2 linked regions of the Sphingosinicella sp. BN140058 genome follow. Each later gene encodes a partner of the first gene's protein in a complex. Links are inferred from orthologs where the notes say so. Each region holds a gene or a part of one and is shown on either strand. Other genes may lie near its edges.

The links.
Region 2: the proteins of accB (region 1) and accD are in contact, whole or in part, in a solved structure (PDB 8UXZ), measured with the Escherichia coli proteins. The link is inferred for Sphingosinicella sp. BN140058 from one-to-one orthologs.

What each region holds. Positions count from the first base shown.
Region 1 is NZ_CP035501.1:4,430,369-4,436,580, reverse strand. Bases 1,737-4,719 are described here. They hold accB (acetyl-CoA carboxylase biotin carboxyl carrier protein), read left to right. Parts: upstream 1,737-2,976; coding sequence 2,977-3,462; downstream 3,463-4,719. Other genes in these bases: accC (acetyl-CoA carboxylase biotin carboxylase subunit), read left to right, coding at 3,572-4,719; aroQ (type II 3-dehydroquinate dehydratase), read left to right, coding at 2,481-2,921. In the rest of the region: ETR14_RS19990 (AAA family ATPase), read left to right, coding at 1-569; ETR14_RS19985 (hypothetical protein), read left to right, coding at 650-1,390; more of accC, read left to right, coding at 4,720-4,927; ETR14_RS19955 (molybdenum cofactor biosynthesis protein MoaE), read right to left, coding at 4,953-5,351; ETR14_RS19950 (MoaD/ThiS family protein), read right to left, coding at 5,348-5,605; pgsA (CDP-diacylglycerol--glycerol-3-phosphate 3-phosphatidyltransferase), read right to left, coding at 5,608-6,174. UniProt on the Escherichia coli protein: This protein is a component of the acetyl coenzyme A carboxylase complex; first, biotin carboxylase catalyzes the carboxylation of the carrier protein and then the transcarboxylase transfers the carboxyl group to form malonyl-CoA.
Region 2 is NZ_CP035501.1:4,774,242-4,778,648, reverse strand. What follows is about bases 1,615-4,407. They hold accD (acetyl-CoA carboxylase, carboxyltransferase subunit beta), read left to right. Parts: upstream 1,615-2,481; coding sequence 2,482-3,333; downstream 3,334-4,407. Other genes in these bases: ETR14_RS21555 (folylpolyglutamate synthase/dihydrofolate synthase family protein), read left to right, coding at 3,467-4,407; pyrF (orotidine-5'-phosphate decarboxylase), read left to right, coding at 1,669-2,343; ETR14_RS21570 (hypothetical protein), read left to right, coding at 1,615-1,672. Also shown: ETR14_RS21575 (patatin-like protein), read left to right, coding at 1-1,235; more of ETR14_RS21570, read left to right, coding at 1,325-1,614.

The DNA.
Region 1 (6,212 bases):
CCGGAACCGGCAAGACTGCGCTGGCCGCGCACATCGCCGAGCGGCTCGACAGGCCCCTTGCGGTCAAGCGCGGATCGGATCTGCTGTCCAAATGGGTCGGCGGCACCGAAGCGAACATCGCGGACGCGTTCGCCGCCGCACGTGAGGACGGGTCGGTGCTGCTGTTCGACGAAGTCGACTCGCTGCTTCGCGACCGACAGGATGCCCATCAATCGTGGGAGGTGACGCAGGTCAACGAATTGCTGACGTGGCTTGATTCGCACCCGCTGCCGTTCATCGCCGCAACCAATTTCGCGCAAAGGCTCGATCCGGCGGCGCTCCGGCGATTCGTGTTCAAGATCGACTTGAAGCCGATGTCGCGGGCGGCAGCAGAAAGAGCCTTCTGCCGCTTCTTCGGGCTCGCGGCACCTTCTGTCTTGTGCGACATCGGCGGCCTCACGCCGGGCGACTTCGCCGTGGTCAAGCGGCAGCTACGTTACCGTCCCGGGGCTTCCGCAACCGAGATCGCGACCCTGCTGCGGGCCGAGGCGCGCGCCAAACCCGAGCGACCGGTCCGTATCGGCTTCTGACGAGCGGTGCGGGGCGGCCGAATTCGACCGCCCCGCACCGTCACATTTCCGTAACACGCGGCCCTTATTTTCGTCAGCAGATGAACGGGAACCTGCGCGCTGCTGCGGATCCGACGGGCCTCTGGGCCACTCTCTCCAATTTTCCGATCGGTTCGCGACCGTCGGCCTTCGAGCGGAGGCTCGCCGACGCCAACGGGTGGTCGGACGCCTTCGCGGTGCGGGTGATCGGCGAATATCGCCGCTTCCTCTATCTGGCGACGATCGCATCGTTCGAGGTGACCCCGTCAAAGGCCGTGGACGAGGCCTGGCACCTCCATCTCGAAGACGAGGATGATTACCACCGCAAGCTGTGTGCAAACCTGCTCGGGCGGACGCTGCGGCATCTGCCCGGATCCGGCGACGCAGACGAAGAGGCGCGCTTCGCGGATCAATATCGTCGGACGCTGACCCTCTACCAGGAGGTGTTCGGATCGCCCCCGGACGACATCTGGCGGCGCCCACAAGCCGACGACGATCAGGGCAACGACGAAGCGGAGCGTCGAAACCGTCTTGTCTTCGGTACAATCTGCGCCGTTCTTGCCGCAACCTCATCGGCTGCCATCGCCGGGCCCGCTGCTGCGTTCCTCGTCATCGTCCTGGTGATCGGGCTGGTGATCGGGATTGCGGTCTTCGCCCCTCCGATGGCGGAGAGGCGCAAGAAGAAGGACGACGGCGGATCATGCGGCGGCAGCGGCTGCTCCACGTCGGACTCCGGCGGCAGCGACGGAGACTGCGCCAGTTGCGGCGGAAGTTGCGGCGGTGGCTGCGGAGGCGGCGACTAGATCAGTCCGGCGAGCGGGCTCGACGGATCGGCATAACGACGCTTTCCCATCCGTCCCGCCCGATAAGCGAGCCGTCCCGAGTCGACCGCCAGCCGCATCGCGGTCGCCATCATCACCGGATCCTTGGCTTCGGCAATGGCGGTGTTCATCAACACGCCATCGCAGCCGAGTTCCATCGCAACGGCAGCATCCGACGCGGTGCCGACGCCGGCATCGACCAGCACCGGAACCGACGCATTCTCCACCATGATCCGAATCATGACCTCGTTCTGGAGGCCGAGGCCGGAGCCGATCGGTGCGCCCAGCGGCATGATTGCGACTGCGCCGGCATTCTCGAGCCGCTTGGCGGCGATCGGATCGTCGGCGCAATAGACCATCGGCTGAAAACCCTCCTTGGCGAGGATTTCGGTCGCCCGCAGGGTCTCGATCATGTCGGGATAGAGCGTCTTGGCTTCGCCAAGCACCTCGAGCTTCACCAGGGTCCAGCCTCCCGCTTCGCGCGCCAGCCGCAAGGTCCGGATCGCCTCGTCGGCGGTAAAGCAGCCGGCGGTGTTGGGCAGGTAGACGATCTGCTTCGGATCGATGAAGTCAGTGAGCATCGGTTGCTTGGGATCGGCGATGTTCACCCGCCGCACCGCCACGGTGACGATCTCGGCGCCCGAGGCCGCAACCGCCGCCGCATTCTGCTCGAAGCTCTTATACTTGCCGGTGCCGACGATCAGGCGCGAACGAAACGTCCGCCCCGCCACCGTCCATGTGTCGTCACCGATCGAGGTCATCACATTCACTGTCGTCATCCCGTCTGTATCGTCATTCGCCCAACGCTCAGCCGCCGCCGACGAAGGTGACGATCTCGAAATCGTCGCCGTCCTGGATCACGACCTCGGCGAGGGTGGAACGCGGCACGATTTCGAGATTGCGCTCCACCGCCACCCGGGTCGGCTCGAGCCCGAGTTCCAACGCGAGTTCCGCCACCGTCATGCCCTGGCGCACCCGGCGGTGGCTGCCGTTGACCCGGATCGAAGCTGTACCGTCGTAAACCATAAGCCGCCTTTGCGCTTGTCGTCCCGCCGCCATATAGGGTTTCTCCATGGCGACGCTACCGACGATCTACGTGCTCAACGGCCCGAACCTCAACCTCCTCGGCACGCGCGAGCCGGATATCTACGGATCCGACACGCTGGACGACATCGCCGACCGGCTGGAGGACCGTGCACGCGAAATCGGCGTTCGCATCGACATGCGCCAATCCAATCACGAAGGGCATCTCGTCGATTGGCTGCACGAAGCGCAAGCGGAGGGCGCGAGGGCGGTGATCCTCAATGCGGGCGCGTTCACCCACACCTCGATCGCGATACATGATGCGATCAAATCGGTCGCCACGCCGGTGATCGAAGTCCATCTTTCCAACCCCCACGCCCGCGAAAGCTTCCGCCACCGGAGCTTCGTCGCAAAGGCGGCGCGGGGAACCATCGCGGGCTTCGGCGCGCTCAGTTATCAGCTTGCTCTGGACGCGGCGGCCGGTCTCTGACAAGGCGCGCCAAAATACCGCAAGAAGCGGAACTGCTGGGGAAAAAGAGGGTCCAATGACCGACGAGAACGGCTCCCGCGGGAGCATGCGGATTGACGCAGATCTGGTGCGTCTCCTTGCCGAATTGCTGAACAAGAACGATCTGACCGAGATCGAGGTCGAAGATGACGAGCGTCGCATCGTCGTCAAGCGGCAGATCACTTATGCCGCCCCGGCGTCGGTCCACGTCGCCGCGCCCGCTCCGGCCGCCGGCGCCCCTGCCGCACCGGCTCCGAGCCTTGCAGCCGACACGCCTCCCGCCGCCCACCCCGGCGCGGTAAAATCGCCGATGGTCGGAACCGTCTATCTGGCCGGCGAACCGGGCGCCAAGCCGTTCGTCAGCCCCGGCCAGAGCGTCAAGGAAGGCGACACTCTGCTCATCGTCGAAGCGATGAAGGTGATGAACCCGATTACCGCGCCACGTTCGGGGACCGTGACTCAGGTCTTCGTTCAGGACGCCCAGCCGGTCGAATATGACCAGCCGCTGGTGATCATCGAGTGATCGGCGCCGCGCCGGACCGTGCCCGGATATCCAGGGCGGAGAAAGTCCGGACGCACGCCGCTTGTATCGCCACCAGCCCCGGCATCGCGCCGGGCCGATGAGAGCTGACATGAAGATTCAAAAGGTCCTGATCGCCAATCGCGGCGAGATCGCACTCCGTATCCACCGCGCCTGCCACGAGATGGGCATCAAGACGGTGGCCGTGCACTCCACCGCAGATGCGGACGCGATGCACGTCCGCCTCGCCGATGAGGCGATCTGCATCGGACCGCCGGCGGCCGCGGATTCCTATCTGAATATCCCGAACATCATCTCGGCGGCCGAGCTCAGCCATGCCGATGCGATCCATCCCGGCTACGGCTTCCTGTCGGAAAATGCCCGGTTCGCCGAAATCGTCGAGAGCCATGGCATTCTCTGGATCGGGCCGAAGCCCGAGCATATCCGGGTGATGGGCGACAAGATCGAGGCGAAGCGCACCGCCGCCAAGCTCGGCCTGCCGCTGGTTCCGGGCTCCGACGGCCCGATCGAGACGATCGAGGAAGGCCGCCGCATCGCCGGCGAGATCGGCTATCCGGTGATCGTCAAGGCGGCCTCCGGCGGCGGCGGCCGCGGCATGAAGGTGGTCGAGTCGGAGGATCAGCTCGAAGCGTTGATCGTCCAGGCCGGATCCGAAGCCAAGGCGGCGTTCGGCGATGCCACCGTCTACATCGAGAAATATCTTGGCGACCCGCGCCACATCGAATTTCAGGTGTTCGGAGACGGCCGAGGCAATGCCGTCCACCTCGGCGAGCGCGACTGCTCGCTGCAGCGCCGTCACCAGAAGGTGCTAGAGGAAGCGCCTTCCCCCGTGATCACGCCTGAGCAGCGCGCCCGGATGGGCGGCATCGTTGCCAAGGCGATGGCGGAGATGGGCTATCGCGGCGCCGGCACGATCGAATTCCTCTACGAGAATGAGGAATTCTACTTCATCGAGATGAACACGCGCCTGCAGGTCGAGCATCCGGTGACCGAGATGATCACCGGCCTCGATCTCGTCCGCGAGCAGATCCGGATTGCCGCCGGCGAGGATCTTTCCTGCACCCAGGAGCAGCTCACCTTCCGCGGGCATGCGATCGAATGCCGGATCAACGCCGAGGATCCGCGGACATTCGCCCCCTCCCCGGGCACGGTGAAGGCCTATGTCGCCCCCGGGGGCATGCACGTGCGGATCGATAGCGGCCTCTATGGCGGCTACAAGGTGCCGCCTTATTACGACAGCATGATCGCCAAGCTGATCGTCTACGGCACCACCCGCGAACGCTGCATCATGCGCCTCAAGCGCGCGCTCGAGGAATATGTGATCGAGGGCATGAAGACCACGATCCCGCTTCATCAGAAGCTGGTCGAGGATCCTGAATTCCTCGCCGGCGACTACACCATCAAATGGCTGGAGCAGTGGCTGGCGCGCGACGAGGCGGACTCCTGATTGGAACCTGGCGGTGGTCTCCGGATCACCGCCAGGCGGACGATCCGTCTTCCCGTATTTCCTTCCGCCAGAACGGCGCGCGGCGGCCCAGCGCCGCGATCGCGAACGCGCAGCCATCGAGCGCAGCCTGCGGATCGTCCGCACAGGTGGCGGCAAAGGCGATCCTTTCCCCGGGCACCAACACGCCGTGGCGATGGATGAGGATGATCCCGGTCAGGCCGAACCTCGCCTCCGCTTCGGACGCGATCGCCGCGAGCACGTTCCTGGCGAGCGCAGGATAATGATCGATCAGCAATTCCTGCACCGCGGGATCGGTGCGCGCCGCGATGATCGCGCTGGCCAATCCGACTGCGCCGAGCTCCTCGAGCCGCTGAAGCTGGCGGCCCGGATCGAAGTCGGCGGCCTGGACGCGGGCGTCGATCACAGCGCCCCCGGCGACGGAAACAGCGCCACTTCGCGCGCGCCGAAGATATTGCCCTCTGGCGCTACCGGCTCCGCTTCGACAGCAGCGAACACGCCCGCCCGATCGGCGAAGGCGGCATCATAAGGGTCGCCGCGGTCGGCGAGCCAGGTGATCAGATCGGCAACCGTGACGACGTGGCCGGGCGGATCGACGCGCTCGCCGTCGCGGCCGAAGGCATCGCGAAAGGCACCGAAATAGAGCAGGTCTATCGCCACGCTCAATCCATATGCTTTAGGCCGGTGCGCAGATAATCCCAGCCGGTGACCAGTGTGAGCGCCGCGGCCGCCCAGAGAAAGACGAGCGCGCCGAGGTGGACCAGCGGCCATTGCGGCAGAGCTCCGGCCAGGATCAGGCCGCCGAGGGAGACGAGCTGGAACGTCGTCTTCCACTTGGCGAGCTGGCTCACCGGGATCGACACCTGCAAGCCGGCGAGGAACTCGCGCAGACCCGAGACGATGATTTCCCGAAGCAGGATGATCAGCGCCGGGATGATGTGGAAACCATGGATGATCGGCTCGCCGCTCGATGCCCGCGAGGAGACCAGCATCACGATCACGGCGGCGACCATGATCTTGTCGGCGATCGGATCCAGAAAGACGCCGAGCCGCGACACGGTGCCCTGCGCCCGGGCGAGATAGCCGTCGAAATAATCGGTGATGCCGACGATGCAGTAGAGGATGAAGGTGATGCCGTAATCCCACCAGCTCGGCTTCCACAGCAGGAACACCAGCAGCGGCACCGCAAGGATGCGGGAGAGCGTGAGAAGGTTGGGCAGCGTCAGCATCGGCTCGCCACCCCCTTAAAGCATCGTACGAAAATGTG
Region 2 (4,407 bases), 340 kb from region 1 along the record:
AGCCGGGCACCCGCGCCGTCCGGCTCGGCGCCAACGGTGACAGCGATCCGCCCGGTTTCTTCGCCACCCTGTTCGGAGCGCTCTCCGACATTCCGCGCGAACAGCCGATCCGCGACAATCTCGAAGCCATTGAAGGACGTTCGGCGCGAATTCGACGCCAGCAACGGATCGTCGCGGCCATGCGGCCGCAAGTCGAAGCAGCGATCGAGCGGGCGTTCGGGGCAACCCTGCTGCTGCTGCGTCCCTCCGCCAAGCGCCTCGCGGGCTGGCGGGCCAAGGCGCAGACCGTCGCGTCGCGGGAGGCGGGCTATGCCTATGCCGCCTACGGCCACCTCAAGCTCAGCACGGTGGTGGAAGAGGTCGCCGCTCTGCTGCTCGGCGATGCCGGGGACCGCGTGCGGCGCGAACAGATCCGGCAGGCGCTCTGGACATGGGTCCGCGCCCACGGCCTCAACGCGGCCGAGGCGATCACCGCCCTTGGTGCCCGCGAAGACGTGATCCTGTTCTTCCGCAATTTCGATCTGTCCTTCCGCGTACGCCGTCTTCGCTTCCTCGCCCGGCAACTCGGCGAGGCGGGCGCACGCGAGGGTTCGCCGCGCGAAGCGATCGAGCGTGCCCGCGAGACCGTATACCGCCTGATCGGCCGCTACACCGCCGCCGCGGCCGCGGTGGAGGGCGCGAGCTTCCCCGATGTCGAGGCGGCAACCGAGGATATGCTCGCCGCGCTGGCGGCGAAGCTCGGCCTCAAGGGGATCGACGATGCGGCGGATGCGGAGCTTACCGAGGTGCTCGGCCTGTTCCCGAAGTCCGAACGGCGGGCGCTGATTCTCGCCTATCTTGGCTTTCCCTTCTACGACATTGCCACTCTGCCCCTGCTGCAGGGTGAGGGCCTCGACGAGTTCGATCCGATCAAGGTCGATCGTATCTCGCCCGACGACGCCGGGGCCATTCGCTCCGGCGGTGCCGCGGCGACCCTCAAAGGCATTCAGTTCAACAGCTTCGGCGCCTTCTTCAGCCGGGCCTATCGCGAGAACGACTATCTTTGGGGGCGGCTGCACGGCGCCGACCGGCTGATCGAGATCGTCGTCTCCACGCTGCCCGACGGCGTGCACCTGCCGCCCGGAACCGTCGCCGCGTTGAAGCGCGACGCCTTCAGAGCGATCATGGCCGAGGAACGTCCGCGCCTCACTGCGATCGCCACCTTGTTCGAGGCGCTGGACGAGGAGATCGGCTGACCCTGCCCAAGCGGTGCCGAGCATGAGGTTGCACGCCGCCGCCAGCCGCCATAAGCAGGGCGGGACGCGCACGGGAGGCGCTGGAACGGATGCAATTCCTCAAGACCCTGTTCTGGGTGGTTCTGGCGGTGATCGCCGTCCTGTTCGCCAAGGCCAATTGGCTGAACGTCGAACTTCGTCTGTGGGGCGGCCTGGTCGCGGACGTGAAGCTGCCGGTGCTGATGCTCGGTTTCCTGCTGCTCGGCCTGCTGCCGACGATGCTGTTCTACCGCGCCCGCATCTGGGCGCTGCGTCGCCGGCTGGAGCCCCACGAGCGCAACGCCGCGATGACCGCTGCGTCGATCGGCGCCCCCGCGCCCTCGCCGGCGGCCCCCGTTGCGGTGGACAATGGCGAGCAGCGCCTCGCCACCGACAGCAAGGTGTGGCCGACGCCATGAAGAGCCCGATCTACGTCGCCATCGACACGCCCGATCTCGACCGCGCCAAGGCGATCGCCGCCCGTGTGCGCAACCATGTCGGAGGCTTGAAGCTCGGCCTGGAATTCTTCTGCGCCAACGGCCGGCAGGGCGTCCGCGAGATTGCCGACCTCGGCCTGCCGATCTTCCTCGATCTGAAATTGCACGACATTCCCAATACGGTCGCGAAGGCGGTGCAGGCGCTGCGGCCGCTCGATCCGGCAATCCTGACCGTGCACGCCGCCGGCGGCCGCGCGATGCTGGAGGATGCCAAGGCGGCGGCGCCTCAAGGGACCAAGGTCGTCGCGGTGACGGTGCTGACCAGCCTTGACGGCAGCGATCTCGAAGCAGTCGGCATCTCGGCCGATCCGCATGCGCAGGTCGAGCGCCTGTCCGCCCTTGCTCGGGAAGCAGGTCTCGACGGCGTGGTCTGCTCCGGCAACGAAGTCGCCGCCGCGCGCAAGGCTTGGCCCGACGGGTTTTTCGTGGTGCCGGGCGTTCGCCCCGCTGCGGCCCATGCGGGCGACCAGAAACGGGTGATGACGCCGCGCGCGGCGCTCGACGCCGGCGCCAGCATCCTCGTCATCGGCCGGCCGATCACCCAGGCGCAGGACCCTGACGTCGCCGCCCGCGCGATCGAGGCGACGCTCTGAGCCGGCGGCCCGGCTCCGGCGCACGGTAGACAAGACTCCCTTCCTGCCCCTATCCGACGTTCGATCAAGGAGCCCGAGTCCGGTCGACCCGGCGCGCGCGCCGCGCCGTCGATCCGAGGCTCTCAGGAGACATTCGACATGAGCTGGCTGAACCGAGTCCGCAACAGCATTCCGTTCCTGCCCAAGCGGGAAACGCCCGACAATCTCTGGCACAAGTGCCGGCAGTGCAACGCGATGGTGTTCACCAAGGAGTGGGAGGACAATGATTCGGTCTGTCCGCGCTGCGATCATCACGGCCGGATCGGGCCCAAGGCACGCTTCGACCGCCTGTTCGATCCCGGCTATAGCGTGCTGCCCTCGCCGCAGGTCCGGGAGGATCCGCTCAAGTTTCGCGATTCCAAACGCTATCAGGATCGAATCAAGGCGGCCCGGCAGGCGACCGGCGAAAGCGACGCGCTGCAGAATGGCCGCGGCACCGTCGACGGCAAGCGCGCCGTCATCGGCGTCCAGGATTTCGCGTTCATGGGCGGATCGATGGGCCTCGCCGTCGGTGCCGCCTTCGTCGAAGGCGTGCGCGCCGCCATCCGCGACCATGCGCCCTACATCATCTTCACCGCCGCCGGCGGCGCCCGCATGCAGGAAGGCATCTTGTCGCTGATGCAGATGCCCAAGACGACGGTTGCGATCGCCGAGCTGCGCGAAGCCGGTCTGCCCTACATCGTCGTGCTCACCGATCCGACCACCGGCGGCGTCACCGCGTCCTACGCAATGCTCGGCGACGTCCAGATCGCCGAGCCCGGCGCACTGATCGGATTTGCGGGGCAGCGGGTGATCGAATCGACCATTCGCGAGAAGCTGCCCGAGGGCTTCCAGCGCGCCGAATATCTGCTGGCGCACGGCATGATCGACATGGTCGTTCACCGCAAGGAGCTGAAGGCCACCCTCGCCCGCCTGATCGACTATCTCGTCCCGGAAAGACAGGCGGCGTGAGAACCCTCCCCTCCCCTTCAGGGGACGGGTCGGGGGCGGGGCAGAGCCGGGTACCAATCCGCCGAACCTGCGACTTCCGACTCCCCCTCTCCCCGGTCCTCTCCCCTGAAGGGGAGAGGGAGAAGAGGCCGTAATGGCCGATCGTGCCGTTTCGGACGATCCGGCGGTCCAGCGCCAGCTCGACCGGCTCGCGACGCTCTCCCCCGGAGCAGACATTCTCGGGCTCGAACGCATCTCGGCGCTGCTCGCCCGGGTCGGCAACCCGGAGCGCGACCTGCCGCCGGTCTTTCACGTCGCCGGCACCAACGGCAAAGGCTCAACCTGCGCCTTCCTGAGGGCGGCGATCGAAGCGGCGGGGCTCAGTGCTCACGTCTACACCAGCCCGCATCTCGTCCGCTTCAACGAGCGCATCCGGATCTCGGGCTCGTTGATGGAGGATGCCCTCCTCGCCATATTGCTGGAAGAGGTGCTCGACGCCGGAGCCGACATCGGCGCCAGCTTCTTCGAAGTGACGACGGCGGCCGCCTTTCTCGCCTTCGCCAGAACGCCGGCCGACGCGTGCATCGTCGAGGTCGGGCTCGGCGGCCGGCTCGACGCGACCAACGTCGTGCCCGCGCCGGCTGTTTGCGGGATAGCCCAGCTCGGCCTCGACCATCAGGCGTTTCTAGGCAACCGGATCGAAGACATCGCGGCCGAGAAAGCCGGCATCGCCAAGCCCGGCGTGCCACTGGTCACGCTCAACTATCCCGAGCCCCTCGCCGCGCGGATCGACGCCGCAGCCAAGCAGGCGGGCGCCCCATGGCTGCCTCGCGGCAGCGTGTGGGACGCGGCAAGCTACCGCCAGCGCCTCCATTATCGCGACGAAGGCGGCAAACTCGACCTTCCCCTGCCCCGTCTGGCCGGCGCCCATCAGGCTGCCAATGCCGGGCTTGCGATCGCCATGCTCCGTCACCAGCAGGCTGTCCCGATCCGCGATTCCGCCCTGCGCGCCGCGATGGGCTGGGCCGACTGGCCGGCGCGGCTGCAGCGGCTCGAGGACGGTCCGCTCCACGCCCTGCTGCCCAGGGGCGCCGA